One region of the Streptomyces sp. NPDC046759 genome, then DNA from elsewhere that is predicted to be linked to it. Evidence: riboswitches for the same ligand, from Rfam matches in the RefSeq annotation. Region 1 holds a riboswitch; each other region holds the start of a gene.
The links. Region 1 has a riboswitch for cobalamin ahead of ABZ919_RS30300 (ribonucleoside-diphosphate reductase subunit alpha). Riboswitches for the same ligand answer to the same signal wherever they lie in the genome.
Positions count from the first base shown of each region.

Region 2: linked by a shared signal. The riboswitch ahead of ABZ919_RS17560 (cobalamin biosynthesis protein) and the one ahead of ABZ919_RS30300 (ribonucleoside-diphosphate reductase subunit alpha) in region 1 are both predicted to bind cobalamin.
Region 3: linked by a shared signal. The riboswitch ahead of ABZ919_RS00950 (CbtB-domain containing protein) and the one ahead of ABZ919_RS30300 (ribonucleoside-diphosphate reductase subunit alpha) in region 1 are both predicted to bind cobalamin.

Region 1 is NZ_JBEYYJ010000026.1:100,582-107,760, reverse strand. Features, by position in the region: gene ABZ919_RS30310 (ATP-binding protein) at 1-1,757, opposite strand, end outside; gene ABZ919_RS30305 (GNAT family N-acetyltransferase) at 1,922-2,476, shown strand; cobalamin riboswitch at 2,474-2,606, shown strand; gene ABZ919_RS30300 (ribonucleoside-diphosphate reductase subunit alpha) at 2,731-5,100, shown strand; gene ABZ919_RS30295 (ribonucleotide-diphosphate reductase subunit beta) at 5,100-6,113, shown strand; gene ABZ919_RS30290 (hypothetical protein) at 6,026-6,268, opposite strand; gene ABZ919_RS30285 (helix-turn-helix domain-containing protein) at 6,361-7,179, shown strand, end outside.
Region 2 is NZ_JBEYYJ010000011.1:173,561-180,739, forward strand. Features, by position in the region: gene ABZ919_RS17555 (cobyric acid synthase) at 1-395, opposite strand, end outside; gene ABZ919_RS17560 (cobalamin biosynthesis protein) at 392-1,336, opposite strand; cobalamin riboswitch at 1,440-1,580, opposite strand; gene ABZ919_RS17565 (hypothetical protein) at 1,723-1,950, opposite strand; gene ABZ919_RS17570 (inorganic phosphate transporter) at 1,987-3,243, opposite strand; gene ABZ919_RS17575 (lysozyme) at 3,387-4,175, opposite strand; gene ABZ919_RS17580 (class II aldolase/adducin family protein) at 4,364-5,026, shown strand; gene ABZ919_RS17585 (alpha/beta fold hydrolase) at 5,277-6,356, shown strand; gene ABZ919_RS17590 (hypothetical protein) at 6,675-7,179, shown strand, end outside.
Region 3 is NZ_JBEYYJ010000001.1:203,752-210,930, reverse strand. Features, by position in the region: gene ABZ919_RS00960 (isoprenylcysteine carboxylmethyltransferase family protein) at 1-131, shown strand, start outside; cobalamin riboswitch at 204-324, shown strand; gene ABZ919_RS00955 ((2Fe-2S) ferredoxin domain-containing protein) at 384-785, shown strand; cobalamin riboswitch at 959-1,101, shown strand; gene ABZ919_RS00950 (CbtB-domain containing protein) at 1,138-1,359, shown strand; gene ABZ919_RS00945 (CbtA family protein) at 1,380-2,132, shown strand; gene ABZ919_RS00940 (histidine phosphatase family protein) at 2,240-2,821, opposite strand; partial or broken gene ABZ919_RS00935 (GMC family oxidoreductase) at 2,963-3,317, shown strand; gene ABZ919_RS00930 (SDR family oxidoreductase) at 3,485-4,324, shown strand; partial or broken gene ABZ919_RS00925 (cytochrome ubiquinol oxidase subunit I) at 4,368-4,758, shown strand; gene ABZ919_RS00920 (cytochrome d ubiquinol oxidase subunit II) at 4,786-5,658, shown strand; gene ABZ919_RS00915 (glycoside hydrolase family 15 protein) at 5,627-7,179, opposite strand, start outside.

The DNA.
Region 1 (7,179 bases):
AGCACGAGAGCGATGAGCAACTCCCTGCCGGGACCCGGAGGCCGCAGCGCCTGCTCGACCAGTTCCCCCGCGTCGCGCTCCCCCAGCCGGTAGAGCGTGCGGTAGCCGAAGTACGCCTGCAGGATGCTGTGCGGGAAGCGGACCTTCTGGTCGAAGCCCTCCACCAGCTTCAGTCTGTCGGCGTGGCTCGCGTAGTGGGCGAGAACGTCATAGCCCTGGCTCAGGTTGCCCTCCCTGAGCCTCCTGCTCACCTCGCCCCTCCCGTCGCACAGGAGCTTCCAGATCTGGTGCCTGTGCCACTGGGAGAAGGCGCCGCCGCGTTTGCCGGACGGGTCCCAGCCCCGCTGCTCCCACAGATGCCCGGCATGCGCCCGCACCCGCCTGGCCCGGCCGGGGTGAACGTCGTTGTCCACCAGCTCCGTGAAGCCGACCTCGAGGGTGTCCTGGAGGAGCCCCACACAGGCCAGGGCGGAAACCACCTCCAGGGTGTCCTGCCGCTCCCTCTCCCCCAGCGGCTCCTCCGTGCGCAGCCGGCCCTCCAGCAGGGAGTTCCCCCATGTCTCCAGCAGCCACAGCCGCAGTTGGCTGCGGTCCGTGCTGCGGGAGTCCAGGCGCCGAGGGTCGTTGCGGCGGTCCCGCTCGAGGTCTCCGTGCTGGTGCAACTCCCGGGCGATCTGCAGGTAGATGGGAGACTCGGTCACCTCCGCCGTCTCCACGATCCAGTCGACGCGACGCTCGTCCGTCTCCGGCACGCGAGCCTCGACGAAGTCGAGCGCCTCCTCCTCACTGAGGGGTTCCAGCTCCACGATGGCGGCGGGGGTGCTCTCCAGCGGGCTGTGCGGCCGGGAGGCGATGACCAGGGGCAGCCGCTCCTCGTGGGCGCGTTCGATGGCCCGGCGGATGATGTTGTCCCGGTCCTGCCGCACGCCCTCGTCGAGAACGGCCTCCTCCAAGCCGTCGGCGAGGACGACCACCTTGTCGTCGGCGAGCAACTGCTGCCAGACACGGTCGGTCTTGGTGCGGGCCAGTACCCCGCGAGGCGCCGCCTCGGCGAAGCGCTTCTGGGCCATGCGCTCGAAGTCCAGGTCGGGGCCCGTGGCGTCCCGCAGCCGGATCGGCACGGGGACGGCACCCTGCTCGGCGAGCATCTCGGTGAGCCGCACCAGGACGGCGGTCTTGCCCACGCCCACCCCGCCGACGAGCAGGTAGGGGCGGCGGGTGTCGCGCTCGCGCAGCCGCTGGGTGATGACCTGGGCGACCTCCTCCCGGCCGACGATCTCGGCGGTGTCCGGTCCGGCGGTGACCACCAGCTCCCGCGGGACGCGGCGCGCCTTCTTCAGGTAGCGGCGCTTGGTCCAGCTGTACCACCAGAACAGGAAGAGCGCGGCGGCGAGCGAGGCGGTCAGGACGGGACCGACGACGCGGACGATTCCATCGAACCCCGGGCTCTTCCGCCAGTGCTCGAACCAGTTCGACCCGCCCGCGACGGAGATGTACACGGCCTCGGCGGCCCAGGCGAGGACGGCGAGCGCGGCGACGGCCCAGACGACCCTGGTGGCGTTGGTGTAGGAGACCCATCTGCGCCACTTCTTGGATCGTGTGGTGTCCTGGCGTGCCTCCCAACGGACCGTCAGGCAGTGCCAGTGGCGCAGGTACACGCGTCTGATCCGGCGCCCCAGCCCCCTCAGTGGGAGCGTCGCCATGGGTGCGTTGCGCGGCCGGTCCTTGCCCGGTGGGTGGCGGACGATCTTCGGCATGGAGCGTCTCCTCCCGCGTCTCTGCCCGTTCCTGCTCGGGACGGAGGACCGCCGGACACCCACACCCACTTCCATGGAAGCACTCCAGGCCCGTCCCGCAACCCGGCCCCGGCCCAGGTGAAACCGGCGGCCCGCCGTCGTACCCGTCCGGCACACTCGGCCCCATGGACATCGTCATCCGGCAGGCGGCTCCCCACGACTACGAGGCCCTCGGCGAGATCACGGCCCAGGCCTATCTCCAGGACGGCCTCCTGGACTTCGGCGAAAGCGACGAGTACCTCGGTGAGTTGCGGAACGTGGCAGAACGAGCGGGCGCAGCCGAGCTCCTCGTGGCCACCCGCGACGACATCCTGCTGGGCGGCGTCGCCTTCGTGCCGAACGGCGGCCCCATGGCCGACATCGCCCGCCCCGGAGAGGCCGAGATCCGCATGCTGGCCGTGGCGGCGGCCGCCCGCGGGCAGGGCGCCGGCGAGACCCTGGTCCGCGCCTGCGTCGACCGCGCCCGGTCCACCGAGGGCTGCACCGCCGTCGTCCTGTCCACCCAGCGCACCATGCACACCGCCCACCGCATCTACGAACGCCTGGGCTTCGTGCGCACACCCGAGCGGGACTGGAATCCGCTGCCCCAGCGGCTCGACGTCACTCTGCTCACCTACGAGTTGACGCTCCGAGACCGCCACGACACAACATCTGGGGGTGACGCGACAGCCCGGCACTAGATGTATGCTCATGCTCGCTGTCGCCGCAGGGGAATCCGGTGCGAATCCGGAACTGTCCCGCAACGGTGTACTTGTGCGCGTCTGCGCCCAGGAGTCAGTCCGAGGACCTGCCGGCAGCGCACCCGGCCGTCCGGTCCGGGTGCCCTGAGACGTCCGGGCCTCGTGGGATGGGCCGGTGGACGCGACGCCGTGTGCGCTCGTGACTGCCCCCTGCCCTCCGCAAGGCCCCCGTGCCGAGCGAGGGAGAGCCCCACGTGACCATCGCGCCAGCAGATCCGGCTTCAGCCGGCGCCCTGGAGACCGACGGTCCCGGTGCCGCGCTGCTGCGGACCCTGACCGAGCTGACCGCCGACCTCCCCGACGCCGACCCCGGCCGGGTCGCCGCCGCCGCGCTGCGCGGCCGGTCGGCTCGTGCGGACGAGTCGGAACTGCGGGAGCTGGCCACGGAGGCCGCCGCCGGGCTCATCTCCGAGGACCCCGCCTACTCCCGGCTGGCCGCCCGGCTGCTGACCGTCTCCATCCGCGCCGAGGCCGCCTCGCAGGGCGTGACGTCGTTCACCGAGTCCGTGGCCGTGGGACACCGCGAGGGGCTGATCGCCGACCGGACCGCCGCCTTCGTGACGCTGCACGCCGAGCGGCTGGACGCGCTGACCGACCGCCGGGCCGACGACCGTTTCGGCTACTTCGGCCTGCGCACCCTGCACAGCCGGTACCTGCTGCGGCACCCGATCACCCGCAAGGTCATCGAGACCCCCCAGCACTTCATGCTGCGGGTCGCGAGCGGCCTCGCCGAGGACGACACCACCCGCTCCGTGGACGAAGTCGCCGCGCTCTACGGCCTCATGAGCCGCCTGGACTACCTCCCGTCCTCCCCCACCCTCTTCAACTCCGGCACGCGGCACCCGCAGATGTCGTCCTGCTACCTCCTCGACTCCCCGCTGGACGAGCTGGACTCCATCTACGAGCGCTACCACCAGGTGGCCCGGCTCTCCAAGCACGCCGGCGGCATCGGTCTGTCGTACTCCCGGATCCGCAGCCGCGGTTCGCTGATCCGCGGCACCAACGGGCACTCCAACGGCATCGTGCCGTTCCTGAAGACCCTGGACGCCTCGGTCGCCGCCGTGAACCAGGGCGGCCGGCGCAAGGGCGCCGCGGCCGTGTACCTGGAGACCTGGCACTCCGACATCGAGGAGTTCCTCGAGCTGCGGGACAACACCGGCGAGGACGCCCGCCGTACGCACAACCTGAACCTCGCGCACTGGGTCCCGGACGAGTTCATGCGCCGGGTCAACGCCGACGAGCAGTGGTCGCTGTTCTCCCCGGCGGACGTGCCGGAGCTGGTGGACCTGTGGGGCGAGGAGTTCGACGCCGCCTACCGCAAGGCCGAGGCTGCGGGTCTGGCGAAGAAGACCATGTCCGCGCGTGAGCTGTACGGCCGGATGATGCGGACCCTCGCGCAGACCGGCAACGGCTGGATGACCTTCAAGGACGCGGCGAACCGCACCGCCAACCAGACGGCCCTGCCGGGGCACGTGGTCCACTCCTCCAACCTCTGCACGGAGATCCTGGAGGTCACCGACGACGGGGAGACGGCGGTCTGCAACCTGGGGTCCGTCAACCTGGGTGCCTTCGTCGACACCGTGACCGGTGACATCGACTGGCAGCGGCTGGACGAGACCGTCCGCACGGCCGTCACCTTCCTCGACCGCGTGGTCGACATCAACTTCTACCCGACCGAGCAGGCGGGCCGGTCGAACGCGAAGTGGCGCCCGGTGGGCCTCGGCGCGATGGGTCTGCAGGACGTCTTCTTCAAGCTGCGCCTGCCCTTCGACTCGCCGGAGGCCAGGGCCCTGTCCACGCGGATCGCCGAGCGGATCATGCTCGCCGCGTACGAGGCCTCCGCCGACCTCGCCGAGCGCAACGGTCCGCTGCCGGCCTGGGAGAAGACCCGTACGGCCCGGGGCGTGCTGCACCCCGACCACTACGGCGCCGAGCTGACCTGGCCCGAGCGGTGGGAGGCGTTGCGCGCGCGCATCGCGTCCGTCGGCATGCGCAACTCGCTGCTCCTCGCCATCGCCCCGACGGCCACCATCGCCTCCATCGCGGGCGTGTACGAGTGCATCGAGCCACAGGTGTCGAACCTGTTCAAGCGCGAGACGCTGTCCGGTGAGTTCCTTCAGGTCAACTCCTACCTGGTCCAGGACCTGAAGAACCTGGGTGTCTGGGACGCCCGCACCCGGGAGGCGCTGCGTGACGCGAACGGCTCGGTGCAGGACTTCGCCTGGATCCCCGAGGACGTACGCCGGCTCTACCGCACGGCGTGGGAGATCCCGCAGCGCGGCCTGATCGACATGGCGGCGGCCCGCACCCCGTTCCTGGACCAGGCGCAGTCCCTCAACCTGTTCCTGGAGACACCGACCATCGGCAAGCTCTCCTCGATGTACGCGTACGCCTGGAAGTCGGGCCTGAAGACGACGTACTACCTGCGCTCCCGCCCGGCGACCCGCATCGCCCGCGCCGCCCGGGCGCAGGCGCCCGCCACCCTCCCCGTACAGCAGGTGGCCGACCCCGACGCGGTCGCCTGCTCCCTGGAAAACCCCGAGTCCTGCGAGGCCTGCCAGTGATGACCACCCGAGACCAGAACCTGCTCGACCCGGGCTTCGAACTCACCCTCCGCCCGATGCGCTACCCGGACTTCTACGAGCGCTACCGGGACGCGATCAAGAACACCTGGACCGTCGAGGAGGTCGACCTCCATTCCGACGTCGCCGACCTCGCGAAGCTGACGCCCGAGGAGCAGCACCTCATCGGTCGTCTGGTCGCCTTCTTCGCGACGGGTGACTCGATCGTCGCGAACAACCTGGTGCTGACGCTGTACAAGCACATCAACTCCCCCGAGGCGCGGCTGTACCTGAGCCGTCAGCTCTTCGAGGAGGCCGTGCACGTCCAGTTCTATCTGACGCTGCTGGACACCTACCTGCCCGACCCGGACGACCGGGCGGCGGCCTTCGCGGCCGTCGAGAACATCCCCTCCATCCGCGAGAAGGCGCAGTTCTGCTTCAGGTGGATGGACTCGGTGGACCGGCTCGACCGCCTGGAGACGAAGGCCGACCGCCGCCGCTTCCTGCTGAACCTGATCTGCTTCGCCGCGTGCATCGAGGGCCTGTTCTTCTACGGCGCCTTCGCGTACGTCTACTGGTTCCGCAGCCGGGGCCTGCTGCACGGTCTCGCCACCGGCACCAACTGGGTGTTCCGCGACGAGACGATGCACATGTCCTTCGCCTTCGACGTGGTCGACACGGTCCGCAAGGAGGAGCCGGAGCTGTTCGACGACGAGCTCGGTCAGCAGGTCACCGACATGTTGCGGGAGGCCGTCGAGGCCGAGCTGCAGTTCGCGCGCGACCTGTGCGGCGACGGCCTGCCAGGGATGAACACGGAGTCGATGCGGCAGTACCTGGAGTGCGTCGCCGACCAGCGCCTTGCGCGTCTGGGCTTCGCCCCCGTCTACGGCTCGGAGAATCCGTTCTCCTTCATGGAGCTGCAGGGGGTTCAGGAGCTGACGAACTTCTTCGAGCGCCGCCCGTCGGCGTACCAGGTGGCGGTGGAGGGCACCGTCGACCTGGACGAGGACTTCTGATCCCTCCCTTCGCGCCGGGCCTCCTGGGCCCTCCTGATCTGGCGGTCGATGATCCGGTCGTGCACGATGCCGATCACCGCCGGGAGGACCAGGAGGCCCAGGATCCCGATCACGGCGATCATTCCGAGCAGTCCTTCTGTCTGTGCCGTAGTCATGTCACCACTGTCGCGCCGGATGCTGCTTACCGTGAGTGGCAGGACTGCCGCACGTCTTCAAATTCCTGCCACCGTGGGGGCACACTGGGGGCATGCTCCAGAACGTGGCCGCCGTGCTCCTGGACGGCGTGAACCCCTTCGAGATGGCCGTCGTCTGCGAGGTGTTCGGCACCGACCGCAGCGACGAGGGCCTGCCGGTGTACGACTTCGCGGTCGTCTCGGCCGAGGGCCCGGTGCTGCGCTCCACGGCGGGGTTCACCCTGCAGGTCGAGCACGGCCTGGAGCGCCTGGAGGCGGCCGATCTGATCGCCGTGCCCGCCGGGTCCGCCTACGACTGCCGGGAGTTCCCGCCCGAGCTGCTCGATGCCCTGCGCCGTGGTGTGGACCGCGGCGCCCGGGTGCTCAGCGTCTGCTCGGGCGTCTTCGTGCTCGCCGCCGCCGGGCTGCTGGACGGCCGGCGCTGCGCCGTGCACTGGCACCATGCCGGGGAGCTGGCCCGGCAGTACCCGGGACTGACCGTCGAGCCGGACGTGCTCTACGTCGACGAGGACCCGGTGATCACGTCCGCCGGCACCGCCGCCGGGATCGATGCCTGTCTGCACCTCGTGCGCAAGGAACAGGGACCCGAGGTCGCCAACAAGATCGCCCGCCGGATGGTCGTGCCGCCGCACCGGGACGGCGGGCAGGCGCAGTACATCGAGCGGCCGTTGCCCAAGGGCCCGTGCGACACCGTCGGCGAGGTGCTGGTGTGGATGGAGGAGCACCTCGACCGGGAGGTCACCGTCGAGCAGCTCGCCGCTCGTGCCCACATGGCGCCGCGCACCTTCGCGCGCCGTTTCCAGCAGGAGACGGGGACGACCCCCTATCGCTGGGTCCTGCGCCAACGGGTGCTACGGGCACAGGAGTTGCTG
Region 2 (7,179 bases), on a different contig from region 1:
CAGATCACCGCGTCATACGTGCCCCGCAGCTCGGCCAGACAGTCCAGCACCGTGCCGAGCAGCCGCTGTTGACGCCCGCCGTGGTACCCGCGCGCGCTGAGTTCCCCCACCGGCCGGCCCAGCAGCACCACCTGGCTGCTCTGCTCGCCGCCCGGCTTCAGCAGCACCGGGTTCATCAGCGCGGTCGGCTCGATCCGGCACGCCTGGGCCTGCATGGCCTGCGCCCGCCCGATCTCCGCGCCCTCACGGGTCACGAACGAGTTGAGCGACATGTTCTGCGCCTTGAACGGCGCGACCTTCACACCCTGACGCACGAGCCACCGGCAGATCCCGGCCGTCACGACGCTCTTGCCGGCGTCGGAGGTGGTGCCGGCGACGAGGAGACCCCCGCTCACTTGCCACGTCCCTTCACGAGTCGGCGCGCGGCGAGCGTGACGCCGAGCGCGAGCAGGCCGACGCGGCGGGAGAGCCGTACGGCCCGGTCGATGTCGGTGACCCGGACCGCCCGGCCGGTGTCCCCGTTGAGTACGGGCCGGTGCTCGACGCGGCCGCCGTAGGAGAGTGTTCCGCCCAGGCGGACACCGAGGGCGCCCGCGAACGACGCCTCCACGGGCCCGGCGTTGGGGCTCGGGTGCCTGCGGGCGTCGGCCTTCCAGGCGCGCAGGGCAGCGCGGGGGTCGGGGCCGGCCGCGGCGGCGAGTACGGCGGTGAGGCGGGCGCCCGGCCAGCCGGCCAGGTCGTCGAGCCGGGCGGAGGCCCAGCCGTAGCGCCGGTAGCGCGGGGACCTGTGACCGACCATCGCGTCCAGGGTGTTGACCGCCCGGAAGCCGAGCAGACCCGGCACCCCGGCCACGGCCCCCCACACCAGCGCGCCCACGACGGCGTCGGAGGTGTTCTCGGCGACCGACTCGACCACGGCCCGGGCGATCCCGTCGGCGTCCAGCGCCTGCGGGTCCCGGCCGCACAGGTGCGGCAGCCGCTCCCGCGCCGCCTCGACGTCCCCGGACTCCAGCGCACGCCCGACGGTGCGGGCCTCGCGGGCGAGCGAGGTACCGCCGACCACGGTCCAGGTGGCGGCGGCGGTCAGCGCGACGGAGGCGGCGGGGCAGGGGCGTGCGGCGCGTACGGCCAGCGTGCCGAGTGCGACGGCGCCTCCGGCGCACACGGCGGTGTGCAGAGCGCCCCAGCCGCGGTGGTCGTGCCACAACGCGCGGTCCACGGCAGCGGCAGCGCGCCCGAACGCGGCGACCGGATGCCCTCGGCGCGGATCGCCGAGGAGCAGGTCGCCGAGAAGGCCGGCGGCGGCGCCGTACGCGTAGCTGCGATCGGCACCCATCGGCTCAGCCGGCCGCGGGTGCAGGAGCGGGCCTGGTGCGGGTCCTTGTCCTTCGGCAGCCGAGCATGGCGATCCGTGTCCTCACTCAGGGTGTCCGCGCCCTGGTTCGACGAAATCCGGCGGTGAGAGTTCCTGGCTCACGGGGTTCTTCCCCGGTGACAGTGGCGGGACCGCGCCGGATTCGCACCGGCTTCCTCTCTGCCGCCGTACATGGCCTGGGCAGTCCACCACGCGCCCGGAAGGGCCGTCAACTTGCCGTTGACCTGCGCGGGGAGAGTGTGCCGATCCCCACACCACGGGGCGCCCGTGACGTGTGCGCACGGCGAAGGCTCCCCTCCGTCAGAAACGGAGGGGAGCCTTTGTGATGCCTGGTTCGTGGCGCCCGGTCAGGACTTGGAGACGATGAGGTAGAGGCCGTACGCCACCGCAGCCGCGCAGGCGGCGAAGCAGACGTAGGCGCCGGTGACGGCGAGGGCCGCGGACTCGCCCTGGGCCGCCGCCTTCTCGCGCCGGGCCAGACCGTTGACGCCGAGGGTGAACAGGGCCACCAGGCCCACCGTGAACACGAGGCTGACGCCGAAGACGGAGCCGAGGGCCGACCAGTCGATCTTCATGGGGGTGCTTCCTTAGTAAGCCGCGGGCGGCCGGGGTCAGACGGTGGCGGCCGGCGGGGCGGCCGGGGCGGCGGGCTCGGTGGCGGCCGGGGCGGGGATGGTGGCCGTCAGGTCCGCGGTGAGGGTCCCCGCCGGGGGCGGGGTCACCGCGGCGATGGCGGCGGTCACGACGCCGGCCGGCTCCCCGGCCTCGTCGACGGCGTTGACGTTGGTGTGGTCGACGACCTCACGGCGGGAGATCTTCCAGATCGTGGCGCTCGCGGCGACGAGGAAGACGGCGACCACCGCGGTGCCCCAGTCACCGAGTTCCGTGACGGACTCGGCGCCGGCGCCGACCAGCGCGGCGGCCGGGAGCGTGAGCACCCAGGCGACGGCCATGCGGCTCGCGGTGGACCAGCGGACCACCCCGCCCTTGCGGCCCAGGCCCGCGCCCATCACCGAGCCGGAGACGACGTGCGTGGTGGAGAGGGAGAAGCCCAGGTGGGACGAGGCCAGGATGGCGGTCGCGGCGCTGGTCTGGGCGGCGAAGCCCTGGCGCGGCTCCAGGTCCGTGAGGCCCTTGCCCATGGTGCGGATGATGCGCCAGCCGCCGATGTAGGTGCCGAGCGCGATGGCCAGGCCGGCGGAGAGGATGACCCAGGTGGGAGGGTTCGAGCCCGGGGCGAGGGAGCCGCCCGCGATCAGCGCGAGGGTGATGACACCCATGGTCTTCTGGGCGTCGTTGGTGCCGTGGGCGAGGGAGACCAGGCCGGCGGAGGCGATCTGGCCGGCGCGGTAGCCCTTGCGGGTGGCCACTCCCTCGGCCTTGCCGCCGATGCCGTAGGAGAACCGGGTGGCCAGCAACGAGGCGAGGCCCGCGACGAGCGGCGCGGCGACCGCGGGGAGGATCACCTTGGTGACCAGCACGTCACCGTGGACGGCGCCGAAGCCGGCGGAGGCGACGGCGGCGCCGATCAGACCGCCCATCAGGGCGTGCGAGGAGCTGGAGGGCAGGCCCACCAGCCAGGTCATCAGGTTCCAGAGGATCGCACCGACCAGGGCGGCGAAGATGACCTCGGGACGGATGCCGTTCTCGTCGACGAGACCCTTGGAGATCGTGTTGGCGACCTCCACGGAGAGGAAGGCGCCCACCAGATTGAGGGTGGCCGACATGGCCACCGCGATCTTGGGCTTCATGGCGCCTGTGGAGATGGTGGTGGCCATCGCGTTGGCGGTGTCGTGGAAACCGTTCGTGAAATCGAACGCGAGAGCGGTTACCACCACTATCGCGAGGATCAGCGAGAAGCTTTCCATTTACCCAGGCAATCGTTCGAGGTCATTGGCTGGATGAACGTAGGCAACCTGGGTGAACGGAAGATGAACTGGGGCGGGCCTACGGGTGTCCGCGGAGGGGGGGTCGGGTTCCGCCCGGCTCGGTCGACCCAAGCGGCGCTTGGCTATCGGCCCCGTGCGAAGATCCGTAGCCGGCTCGTGGACCCGTTGAAGAGATCCTCGTCACCCGGCAGCCGGCCCTTGGTGCCGAACTGCCAGAACGTCCAGTAGCGCCACCCGCCCGGCAGTGGTCCCGGCCGTGCGCCGGGCCGGGCGATCCACAGGGCGTGGCTCCGGGAGAAGGCGTGGCTGTTGCCCGTGCAGAGCTTCCACCACTGGATCGTCGTGTAGATCACCGGGCGACGGCCGGTCTCCCGCTTGACCTCGTTGCTGAAGGACCGGATCCAGCGGACCATCCGCGTCCGGCTCAGCCCGTAGCACTTGTGCTTCTTGTTGTACGGGTTGTTCTCGATGTCGAGCGCGGGCGGCAGCGTCCCGCCGTCCGCCCGCCAGCCGCCGCCGTGCCGCACGAAGTACGCGGCCTGCCGGGCTCCGGACGACTTGTCGGGGCGGGCGAAGTGGTAGGCGCCCCGGTACAGGCCCGCCTTGTGGGCGCCGCCGTACTGCTGCGAGAAGTAGGGGTTGCGGTAGCCGGTGGACTCGGTCGCCTTGACGTACACGAACCGCGCGCCCCCGGCCCGCACGGCCTGCCAGTTCACCTGCATCTGGTGGGAGGAGACGTCGTGCCCCCGGGGCAGGCCGGAGGGCGGCGCCGCGGTCCGGGCCGCCACGGGTGCCGTGGGTGCCGCGGGTCCGGCCGCCGCGGGCGCGGCGGCGGCCAGGGTGAGCGCCGCCGTCGCCGCGACGAGGACGACACCGGCGCGGCGCCTCGGGAGGGTGCGTTCACGGGCCATGTGTCTCCCCGGGTCGGTGGACGAGGGATCGCCCGGTGGCAAGGGGGATCATTGAAGGCCCGTCGATCGACGGACCAGTGCCCATTCGCGGCGATTCGGCATGACTTCCGCCCATTCGGGGGCATGCGCTTTTGGCCGGAAACAGCCGGCCGTCCCGCTCCCGCGGACCCGGCTGGCAGGATCGCTGCATGGCTGAACAGCGGTGGGACGCGGAACAGCAGCGGATCTGGGCGGAACTGGTGGCGACGGCGCGGCGGACCGTAGCCGACGGGCTGGTGGTCGGCACCTCGGGGAACGTCTCGGCGCGCGTCGGCGACGTCGTGCTGGTCACCCCGTCGGGTGTCCCGTACGACCGGCTCACCCCGGACGACATCACCGGCGTCGGCCTCGACGGACGCCAGGTGCTCGGCACGCTGGTGCCGACCAGCGAGCTGCCCATGCACCTCGCCGTCTACCGCACCACCGACGCCCGCGCGGTCGTCCACACCCACGCCGTGCACGCGACGGCGGTCTCCACGCTCGTGACCGAGCTGCCGCTGGTCCACTACATGGCCGCCGCCCTCGGTGGCCCCGTCCGCGTCGCCCCCTACGCCACCTACGGCACCGACGAGCTGGCCGAGAACATGCTCGGCGCCCTGACCGGCCGCTCCGGCTGCCTCCTGCAGAACCACGGCACGATCACTCACGGCACCACCCTCGAGCAGGCCTACGACCGCACCGCCCAGCTGGAGTGGATGTGCCGCCTGTGGCTCACGGCGTCCTCGGTGCCGGGTCTGACCCCGTCCCTGCTGACGGAGGCACAAGTGGCCGAGGTCGGGGAACGTTTGAAGGGGTACGGCCAACGGAGGTGACACCGTGCTGCCCAGCCCCTCGCTCCGGCGCTTTCTCGACCGCCTGGCTCACCGTGACCTGCCGGTTCCTCGGGTCCGCCGCAGCGGCGCCCAGCCACGAAGCACAGGTCCGGCGGTGCCGAACCCACCCGCACCCCGACGATCCCCGTCCGGCCCCGCAGCTCCGCTGGCCGGTGGCGGCGACCCCCACGACACTGGACCCGTGCGCATCGTCAAAGCGACCGCCCTCACCACGGCCGTAGCCGCCGGCATGGCCGTGGCATCCGTCGCCGCCGGCCGGCTCGCCAGCGACGCCGCGCTGAAGGCGCCCTCCGGCCGGCCCCTGCCCACCGAACCCCGCCTCACCGTGCACAGCACGGCGGCCGGCCAGATCACCCTCACCCGCGACCTGGCCTCGTTGCGCCCCGGCACCTACGGCCTCGCCGGCGACGGCTCCCACGCGGTCGTCGGTGCCGTCCTGGAAGCGGCCCGGCACGCGGCCGACACCGTCGTACGCCGCCTGGAACGCGTCACGCACGGCACTTTCGCCCCCGGCGACGCGGTGTGGCTCACCCCGAACCTGTACGTGGGCAACCCCGGCACCGCCCTCGGTCTCGAGCACGCCGACATCGACGTGCCCGGCGAACTCGGCGAGCTGCCCGCCTGGTTCGTGCCCGGGGCCCGCAGCACCTGGGTGATCGCCGTGCACGGCCTGGGCACCACCCGGGAGCAGGCCATGAACGTCATGGCCGCGCTGCACGCCCGCCGGATGCCGGTCCTCGCCCTCGCCTACCGCGGCGACCTCGGCGCCCCGAGGCCGCCGGACGGCCTGAGCCACCTCGGCGAGACCGAGTGGCGCGACCTGGACGCGGCGATCCGCTACGCCGTCCGCTACGGCGCCCACCAGGTCGTCCTGCTCGGCTGGTCGACCGGCGCCACCATGGCGCTGCGCGCGGCCGAGTACTCCCCGGTGCGCGAGCGCATCGCCGGGCTGATCCTCGACTCGCCGGTGCTCAGCTGGGAGGCCACGCTGCGCGCGCTCGCCCGGGCCCGCCACACCCCGCCGCCGCTGCTGCCGCTCGCCGTGCGGGCCGCGCAGGGCCGGGCCGGTCTGCACGCCGACGGGGCCGCCGCTGCCGCCGACCCGGACCGGCTCGCCGTACCGACCCTGATCATCCACGGCCCCGACGACGAGGTGGCCCCCTGGGAGTTCTCCCGCCGGCTCGCCCGCCACCGCGCCGATCGGGTCGCCCTGCACACCGTGTCCGGGGCTCCGCACGGGGCGATGTGGAACGCCGACCCGGAGGAGTACGAGGAGCGGCTGCGCCGCTTCCTGACCCCGTTGCTGTGACGGCCGACGGCCCCGGTCCCGCGCCGGTGCCGGGCATTCCGTTTAAGACCGTACGACTGGCCTGATCACCTCTTACGCCCCGGACCGAACCCCGTGCCTTGGCCAGCCCCGTCGCCCGCCGTGACATTCCGTTTGGGTTTTCGGACCGTCAACCGGAAGACTGCACCTGTGACGTCCCGTATCCCGCGCGACTCCAGGCTTCGACTCGTCCGACCGCGACCCCTGGCCGCCGCCCCCACAGCTGTGAACCAGCGGCGCCCCCGCCGCCCCGCGCCCCGGCCGCCGGAGGGCACCCCCGCCCCCGCGGAACTGGCCAAAATGGCCCGCACCGGGCTGGCCGGCCCGGTCCGTGTCGCCCGCTGGGCCGACGCCGCACTCGGCCCGGGCAGCGACGGTGCGACCGCCGACGGCAAGGCCACCCTCTCCGACGCCACCGCCGAACGCGCCGCCGCCGACCTCGGCCTGAGCGTCGCCCAGGTGCGCGCCGACTGGGACACCGCACGCCTCGCCGGACTGGTCGAGGTGCATGGCGACAGCGCGCGCCCCGGCTGGCGGCTGCGCGCCTGGGACCGTGACGACAGCGCGGTGCTGCGTGGCTGGGTCGCTCTCTTCGACGCCTGGTCGCTCGCCTGCCCGGAACCGGAGGAGCACGAGCCGGCCGCCGTCGCCGAGGTCGTCTCGGCCATGCCCCAGGTGCTCTCCCTCCTCCAGCTGTCCGCCGGGCCGGTCCCGGTCGAGCAGCTGCTCGACCTGCTCCAGCAGCGGGTCACCGAACTGCGCACCGAACGCTGCGAGGTCCCCTACCAGCCCGGCACCCAGCGGC
Region 3 (7,179 bases), on a different contig from region 1:
TCGAGGACGGCCTGATGGCCCGGCAGTTCGGCCCCGCGTACGACGCCTACCGCGCCGAAGTCCCGGCGCTGATACCCCGCATACGTCCCGCCCGGACCGGCGCCCAGCATGCCGGCACCGGGCAGCGGTAGCCGGGGCGGCGCCGTGCGGGGCTTCTGCCCGGTGATGGGATGATGACCGGCGATACAGGGCGACGGCGGTCCGAGGAAGCCGGTGCGAATCCGGCGCGGTCCCGCCACTGTGACCGGTGAGCGAGTTCCGGCAGGCCACCACCGCGACGGGGGTGGGCAGGGGGCCCGCGACGACCCGGGAGCCAGGAGACTCACGCGGTCGCCTCCTCGACGGACTCCGGGGCGGATCTCCCCGGGAGGGGAGTGGGCGGAATGCCCGAGAATCCGGTGGATCAGGCGTCGTACGACACTGAGACGGACAGCGGGGCGGTGCCGTGCCGGGTCGTCGTGTGCCGGGACTGCTGCTGCGGCAGTCCCAAGGTGACCGGGGTGGATCACGTGGCGCAGACCGCGCGTCTTCAGGCGGAATTGCCGGTGCGCGTCTCCGAGTGCCTCGACGCCTGCGATCAGGCCAACGTCGTCGTCGTACAGCCGTCCTCCGCGGGGCGTGCCGCCGGTGCGCGGCCGGTATGGCTCGGGCTGGTCAACGATCCGGACGCGACCGAGGACATCGTCACCTGGGTGCGCGCCGGCGGACCCGGTGTGGCTCCCCTGCCGGACATCCTCGATCTGTACGCCTTCACACCGCCGGGGCGCCGTGCGGATGCCCGGTGACGGAGCCGGCCGGGCCGCCGCGGACCACCGGGCCGGTCCGGAACTCGGCTTGCAGGCCGTCGGGTTGCGCGTCACCGGTGAGAACGAGCCGGAGCCACCTGGGACTTGCCCGGCGCCGCACGGACCGTCAGGGGGAGAGGAAGATCACGTCACGGGAGGCGGTCTTGGCCGTGTGCGCGTCACGCGGTACGGTCTGTCCGATATCGACGACGGCGAGACGGAAGCCGGTGGGAATCCGGCACGGTCGCGCCACTGTATGCGGGACCCTCGGAGGGGACTCGTGAGTCAGACCCGTGGCCGTCGTCCTGTGCACCACCGAGATGGGACGCGAACTCCCAGAGGAGGTCCTGCCATGGCGCAGACCGTCGCCCAGCCGACAGCCACTACCCCCGCCGTCCCCGCCAAGCTGCCGCTGAAGGCGATTGCTCCGTGGGCCGTCTTCTTCGGCATCCTCATGCTGATCCTGCTGTACTTCGTCGGCGCCGAACAGGGCGCCACCTCCGTGTTCAACGGCGCGGACGTCCACGAGTGGGTGCACGACGCCCGCCACCTGCTCGGCTTCCCCTGCCACTGACGCGAGGGCACCGCACAGGCATGAACTCCGCAACCGTACGGAACCTTCTCGTGCGGGGCATGCTCGCCGGCCTGGCCGCCGGCGTGCTCGCCCTGATCGTGGCGTATGTGCTCGGTGAGCCGAGCGTCGGCAAGGCGATCAGCTTCGAGGAAGCCCACTCCCACGAGCACGAGATGGAGGTCGTCTCGCGGTCCCTGCAGTCCACCGCCGGCCTCGCGACCGGCGTGCTGGTCTACGGGGCCGCCTTCGGCGGAATCGCCGCGCTCGCCTTCTGTTTCGCGCTGGGCCGCGTGGGCCGTTTCAGCCCGCGCGCCACGGCGCTGCTGCTGTCGGGCTGCGCCTTGCTCGCCGTGTACGTCGTGCCGTTCCTGAAGTACCCGGCCAACCCGCCGTCGGTGGGCAGCGCCGACACCATCGGCAAACGGACCACACTGTACTTCCTGATGATGCTGCTCAGTGTGCTGCTGGCGGTCGCCGCCACCATCCTGGGCAAGAGTCTGGCGCCCAGAACGGGCACCTGGTGGGCGGCCGTGGTCGCGATCGTCGCGTTCGTCGTCGTCATCGGCCTGGCCTACCAGTTCCTGCCGGTCGTCAACGAAGTGCCGAAGAACTTCCCGGCCACCCTGCTGTGGCGGTTCCGGCTCTCCACCCTGGCCATTCAGCTGAGCCTCTGGACAGGCTTCGGCCTGCTCTTCGGCGAGCTGGCGGAACGGCTGCTGAACCCCGGACCGGCGAAGGCAGCGGCCGCGCGGACGGTTCCGGCCGCGCGCTGACTCCTCCGGGACCCAGAGGGCCTTCGGAACCGTCCGAGGGCTCTCCGGCGTTCTCCGGACACCGAAGCGCACGGAACCCGGCAGCCCGGTCCACCGGTCGGCAGTCTCTAGTAGGACTCCGGCACGGCGAGCGGACGCCCCAGACGCAGGTTCCAGCGCCCGGCCCGGCCACTGAGTTCCGTCACGGTCAGCGGCGGCACGTCGAGGCGCCAGAAGACCGAGGCGGGCAGGCCCAGCGCGTGGACGACCGCCGCCCGCACCACCTCCGGCTCGACCACGGCGAGCGTACGGCCCGGCAGGGTCTGCGCGTCGCTCAGCCAGCGCGCCACCCGCCCGCACAGGTCCTGCACGGACTCGCCTCCATGCGGTGCGGAACCGGGGTCCCCGAGCCACCGTCCCACTGCCTCCGGCTCGGCGGTCCCCACCTCCTCCAGGGTGCGTCCGCGCCAGCGGCCCACGTCGAGACCCGCCAACTCCGGCACCGGCACGTCGTCGAGGCCCAGCGCGGCGGCCGTCTCCCGGCAGCGCACCCCGGGCGAGGAGAGGACGCGGGCCGCGGCGGGCAACGACCCGGCCGCCGACCGGGCCCTCGCCGCGCCGCCGTCCTCGATCGGGCCGCCGTCGTCGAATCGGGCCTGCCGGGACGACGCGCTCATGGCGGGGGAGACGAGAAGCACACGGCTGGTCACGAGGTCGCTCCTGCTGCTGGCGCGGTCGGCGGGTGCGGGACTCCTGCCGCACCGCCGCGAACCTAACACCTCGTCACGCAGGCCCGGTCGCCCTGACTGCCCGGCAGCCCCGCCGAGCGTCCCCTCAGTAGCCGCCCAGCAGGGATCCGGCTCACCCTCGACGAGGGCAACAACATCGCCGGTCTCGGACGCCTGCGGCAAACAGCAGCACATGCTCGGTCATCGGGGCATGCACGAGCCCCGTCTGCTGTCCCGGAGCATCTACCTGCACAAGGGCATGCCGATCGGTGCCGCCGCCCACCAGACCGGAACCGTGCGCTTCGGCACCGACCCGGCGTCCTCGGCCCTGGACGTCAACTGCAGGGCCCACGACCTCGACAACCTCTCCGTCGTCGGCACGAGCTTCTTCCTGAGCATCGGCGCGGTCAACCCGTCCCTGACGGCCATCGCCAACGCCCTCCGCGTGGGCGACCACCTGCTGGAACGGCTGAGCTGACCCTGCGCCGGCGCCCCCGACTCCGACCGGGCGAAGATCCTCAGCCGGGCAGCGCAACGCGGTCCGCTCCGGCATGCCGCCGCCCCTCCGCGGTGCTTGTCTGATTGCCCGGACCGCCGGGCGACGGGCCCGGCGAAAGCGGGCACGCAGTGGAGGAGCAGCACATCGTGAGTTCCACCGAGGGCGCACCCCAGGGCGTGATCCCGTCCCACCTGCTGCGGGGGCAGAAGGCACTCGTGACCGGCGCGAACTCCGGAATCGGCAGGGCGACGGCCGTCGCCCTGGGCCGGGCCGGGGCCGACGTCGTGGTGAACTACGTGGCCGGCCGCGACGACGCCGAGAAGGTGGTCGAGGAGATCACCGGATCAGGGGTCCGGGCGGCCGCCTACGAGGCGGACGTCTCAGACGAGCAGCAGGTCGTCGCCATGATGGAGCGGATGGTCGAGGAGTTCGGCACGATCGACATCCTCGTCGCGAACGCGGGACTGCAGCGGGACGCCGCGGTCACGGACATGACCCTCGCCCAGTGGCAGAAGGTCCTGGACGTCAACCTCACCGGGCAGTTCCTCTGCGCCCGTGAGGCCACCAAGGAGTTCCTGCGCCGCGGGATCGTCCCCGAGGTGTCGTGCGCCGCCGGCAAGATCATCTGTATGAGCTCGGTCCACCAGGTCATCCCCTGGGCCGGTCACGTCAACTACGCCTCGTCCAAGGGCGGCGTCCAGATGATGATGGCGACCCTCGCCCAGGAGCTCGCCCCCAAGCGCATCCGTGTGAACGCGGTCGCCCCCGGTGCCATCAAGACGCCCATCAACCGCAGTGCCTGGGAGACGGCGGAAGCGCAGCAGGATCTCATGCGGCTCATCCCGTACAAGCGGATCGGTGACCCCGAGGACATCGCCCACGCCGTCGTCGCCCTCGCCTCCGACCTCATGGACTACGTCGTGGGCACCACCTTGTACGTCGACGGCGGGATGACGCTCTTCCCCGGCTTCGCCACCGGCGGCTGACCCGCTCCACTCACGTCGGCCACCAAAGGCACCCCCATGCCACATCAGCCTGGTGCCGCTCGGGGTCGCGCTGCCGCTGATCACGCTCCTCATGCACGGCTACGGACTGCGCCGTGACGATGCCATCGCCCTGCTGCCGGCCCGGCGATGGTCGGCCGTCATGGCGGTCCGGTTCGCGATCGGCGTCGTCACCCGCACCGTGCTGTCCTTCGAGTTCGGTCTGCTGTGGGCGGGCATGATGGGCCGTTGGGGCGATGTCTTCGGGATCGGTTTCGGCGTCGAGGCCTGGGCGTTCTTCCTGGAAGCCGTCCTCATCGCCATCTACCTCTACGGCTGGCGCAGGCTCCCCTCCCGTACCCACTGCCTGCTCGGACTGCCGCTGCCCTTCGTGGCCCTGCTCGGCGCCTTCGGCATCCCTGGCCGCCAACTCGTGGACGGGCTTCCCCGTCCTCTTCCAGCGGGTGTCCACCACGATGTGGCTGCCCCTGGCGCTGGCCGCCGTCGGCATCGTGCTGCGCGGCGCCGGCTTCGCCCTGCGCAGGCCCGTCCGGCGGCTGGCCGGGCGGCGCCTGTACGGAGCGGTCTTCGCCGTCGCCTCGCTGCTGACGCCGTTCGCCCTCGGCGCCGCGGCCGGGGAAGTGGCCTCGGGACGGGTGACCGCCACCACGACGGCGTCCACCGACGCCTGGGCCAATCCGACGTCCCTGCTGTTCGGCCTGCTCGCCATCGCGGCCACGGCGACGCTCGGTGCCGTCTTCCTCGCCGCGGACGCCCGCCGCTTCGCCGTGCCGGACCTGGACCGCTACTTCCGCCGGCGGGCCCTGGGCGCCCTCGCCGCGGTCGCCCTGCTCGCCGTCGTCACCCTGTTCGTCACCCACTGGGACGCGCCGCACGCGTGGCACGGGCCCACCCATGGGGCGGGTCTCGTCTTCGTCGTCGTGGCGGCGCTGGCCACGCTCGCCACCGCATGGCTGCTGACACGTCCCTCAGGCGCCTGGTCCCGGGTGTCGGCGGCCGGCGTCGTCGCGTCGGCGATCATCGCCCGGGGCATGGCACAGCGCCCCTGTCTCGTCCCGACCTCGCTGACGATCGCCGAAGGCGCCGGCGCCCACCCCACGCTGCGCCGGCGTTCGTCATCCTCGTCGCCGTCGTGCTCGTCGTCCCCGCGGTCGCCCCGCTCCACCGGCTGCACACCCATGGCGAGCTGGACGGCCTCACCGACGCCGACCTGCGGCGCGGCGGCGCCGGTGACCAGGGCTGACCTCGTGGCTCGCGGCCTCCCACGCGCCTGCTCCGCAGGTGTCATCGCCTGTCGAGCGCCTCGTTCAGGGTGAGGGCCGAGTCGATGAGGGCGAGGTGGGTGAACGCCTGCGGAAAGTTGCCAAGTTGACGGCCCGTCGGGTCGATCTCCTCGGAGAACAGCCCGAGATGGTTGGCATACCCCATCATCTTCTCGAACACCAGCCGTGCCCGGGTCGTCCGCCCGGCACGGGCGAGTGCGTCGACGTACATGAACGTGCACAGCGAGAAGGTGCCCTCCGAGCCGCGCAGGCCGTCCGGCGAGGCGTCGGGGTTGTAGCGGTAGACCAGGCTGTCGCTGACCAGCTCCCGCTCCATGGCGTCCAGGGTCGACGCCCACATGGGATCGTTGGGGGTGAGGAACCCGACCGTGGCCATGCGCAGCAGTGAGGAGTCCAGTACGTCACTGCCGTAGTGCTGCACGAACGCCTGCCGTTCCTCGCTCCATCCCTTGGACATGACCTGCTCGTAGACGGCGTCCCGCTCGGCGCGCCAGCGCCCGGACGCCGCCGGCCACCCCTTCGACTCCGCGAGCCGCACGGCGCGGTCGAACGCCACCCATGACATGACACGGCCGTAGGTGAAGTCCTGGCGGCCGCCGCGGGTCTCCCAGATGCCCTCGTCCGCCTGGTCCCAGTGGTCGGCCAGCCAGTCCAGGTCCGCCCGCATCGAGGTCCACCCCCCGTACCCCACGTGGAAGCCGTGCCGGTGCGCGAAGTAGATGCTGTCCAGCGCCTCGCCGTAGATGTCCAGCTGCAGCTGTGTCGCGGCGCCGTTGCCGATCCGCACCGGTGCGGAACCCGCGTAGCCCTCCCAGTGGTCGAGGAGCTGCTCGTTCAGTTCGGAGGAGCCGTCGACCGCGTACATGATGTTGAGCGGGCCCGTGTTCCCGCCGCTGCCGACCCGCTCCTTGACCCGGTCGCTCAGCCAGAGGATGAACGCCCGGGCCTCCTCCGTGAAGCCCAGTCCCAGCAGGGCGTACACGGAGAAGGAGGCGTCACGGATCCAGGTGAACCGGTAGTCCCAGTTGCGTTCGCCGCCCAGTTGCTCCGGGAGAGCGGTCGTCGGTGCGGCCACCACGGCGCCGCTGGGCGCGAAGGTCATCAGCTTCAGCGTGATCGCGGAACGCTCCACCACCTCACGCCAGCGCCCGGTGTAGCGCGACTGCGCCAGCCAGGTGCGCCAGAACGCCGCGGTCTCGTCGAAGAGCCGCTGGTATGCGTCGAGGCGTACCTCCACGGGCGGTCCCTCGGCGCCCCACTCGAGAATCAGGCCGCGCTGCTGGCCGGCCTCCAGGACCAGCGAAAGGTGCAGGTCGGCATCCCGGTCCGTGAGGACGTCCACGAGCCGCTGGTCGTCCGGCTCCCGGATGGGGTGGACAGTGAGTTCCGTGCCGTCCTCCGCGGCGAAGACCGCTCCGTGCGGGGTGATGTGCAACTGGTGCTTCTTGCGCCCGTAGCCGAACCGCGGGGCGATGTCCACCTGGAACGTCATGCTGCCGCGCACACAGCGGACCAGGCGGACCAGGCGGTGGCGGGAGGTGGCCGTCGTGCCGG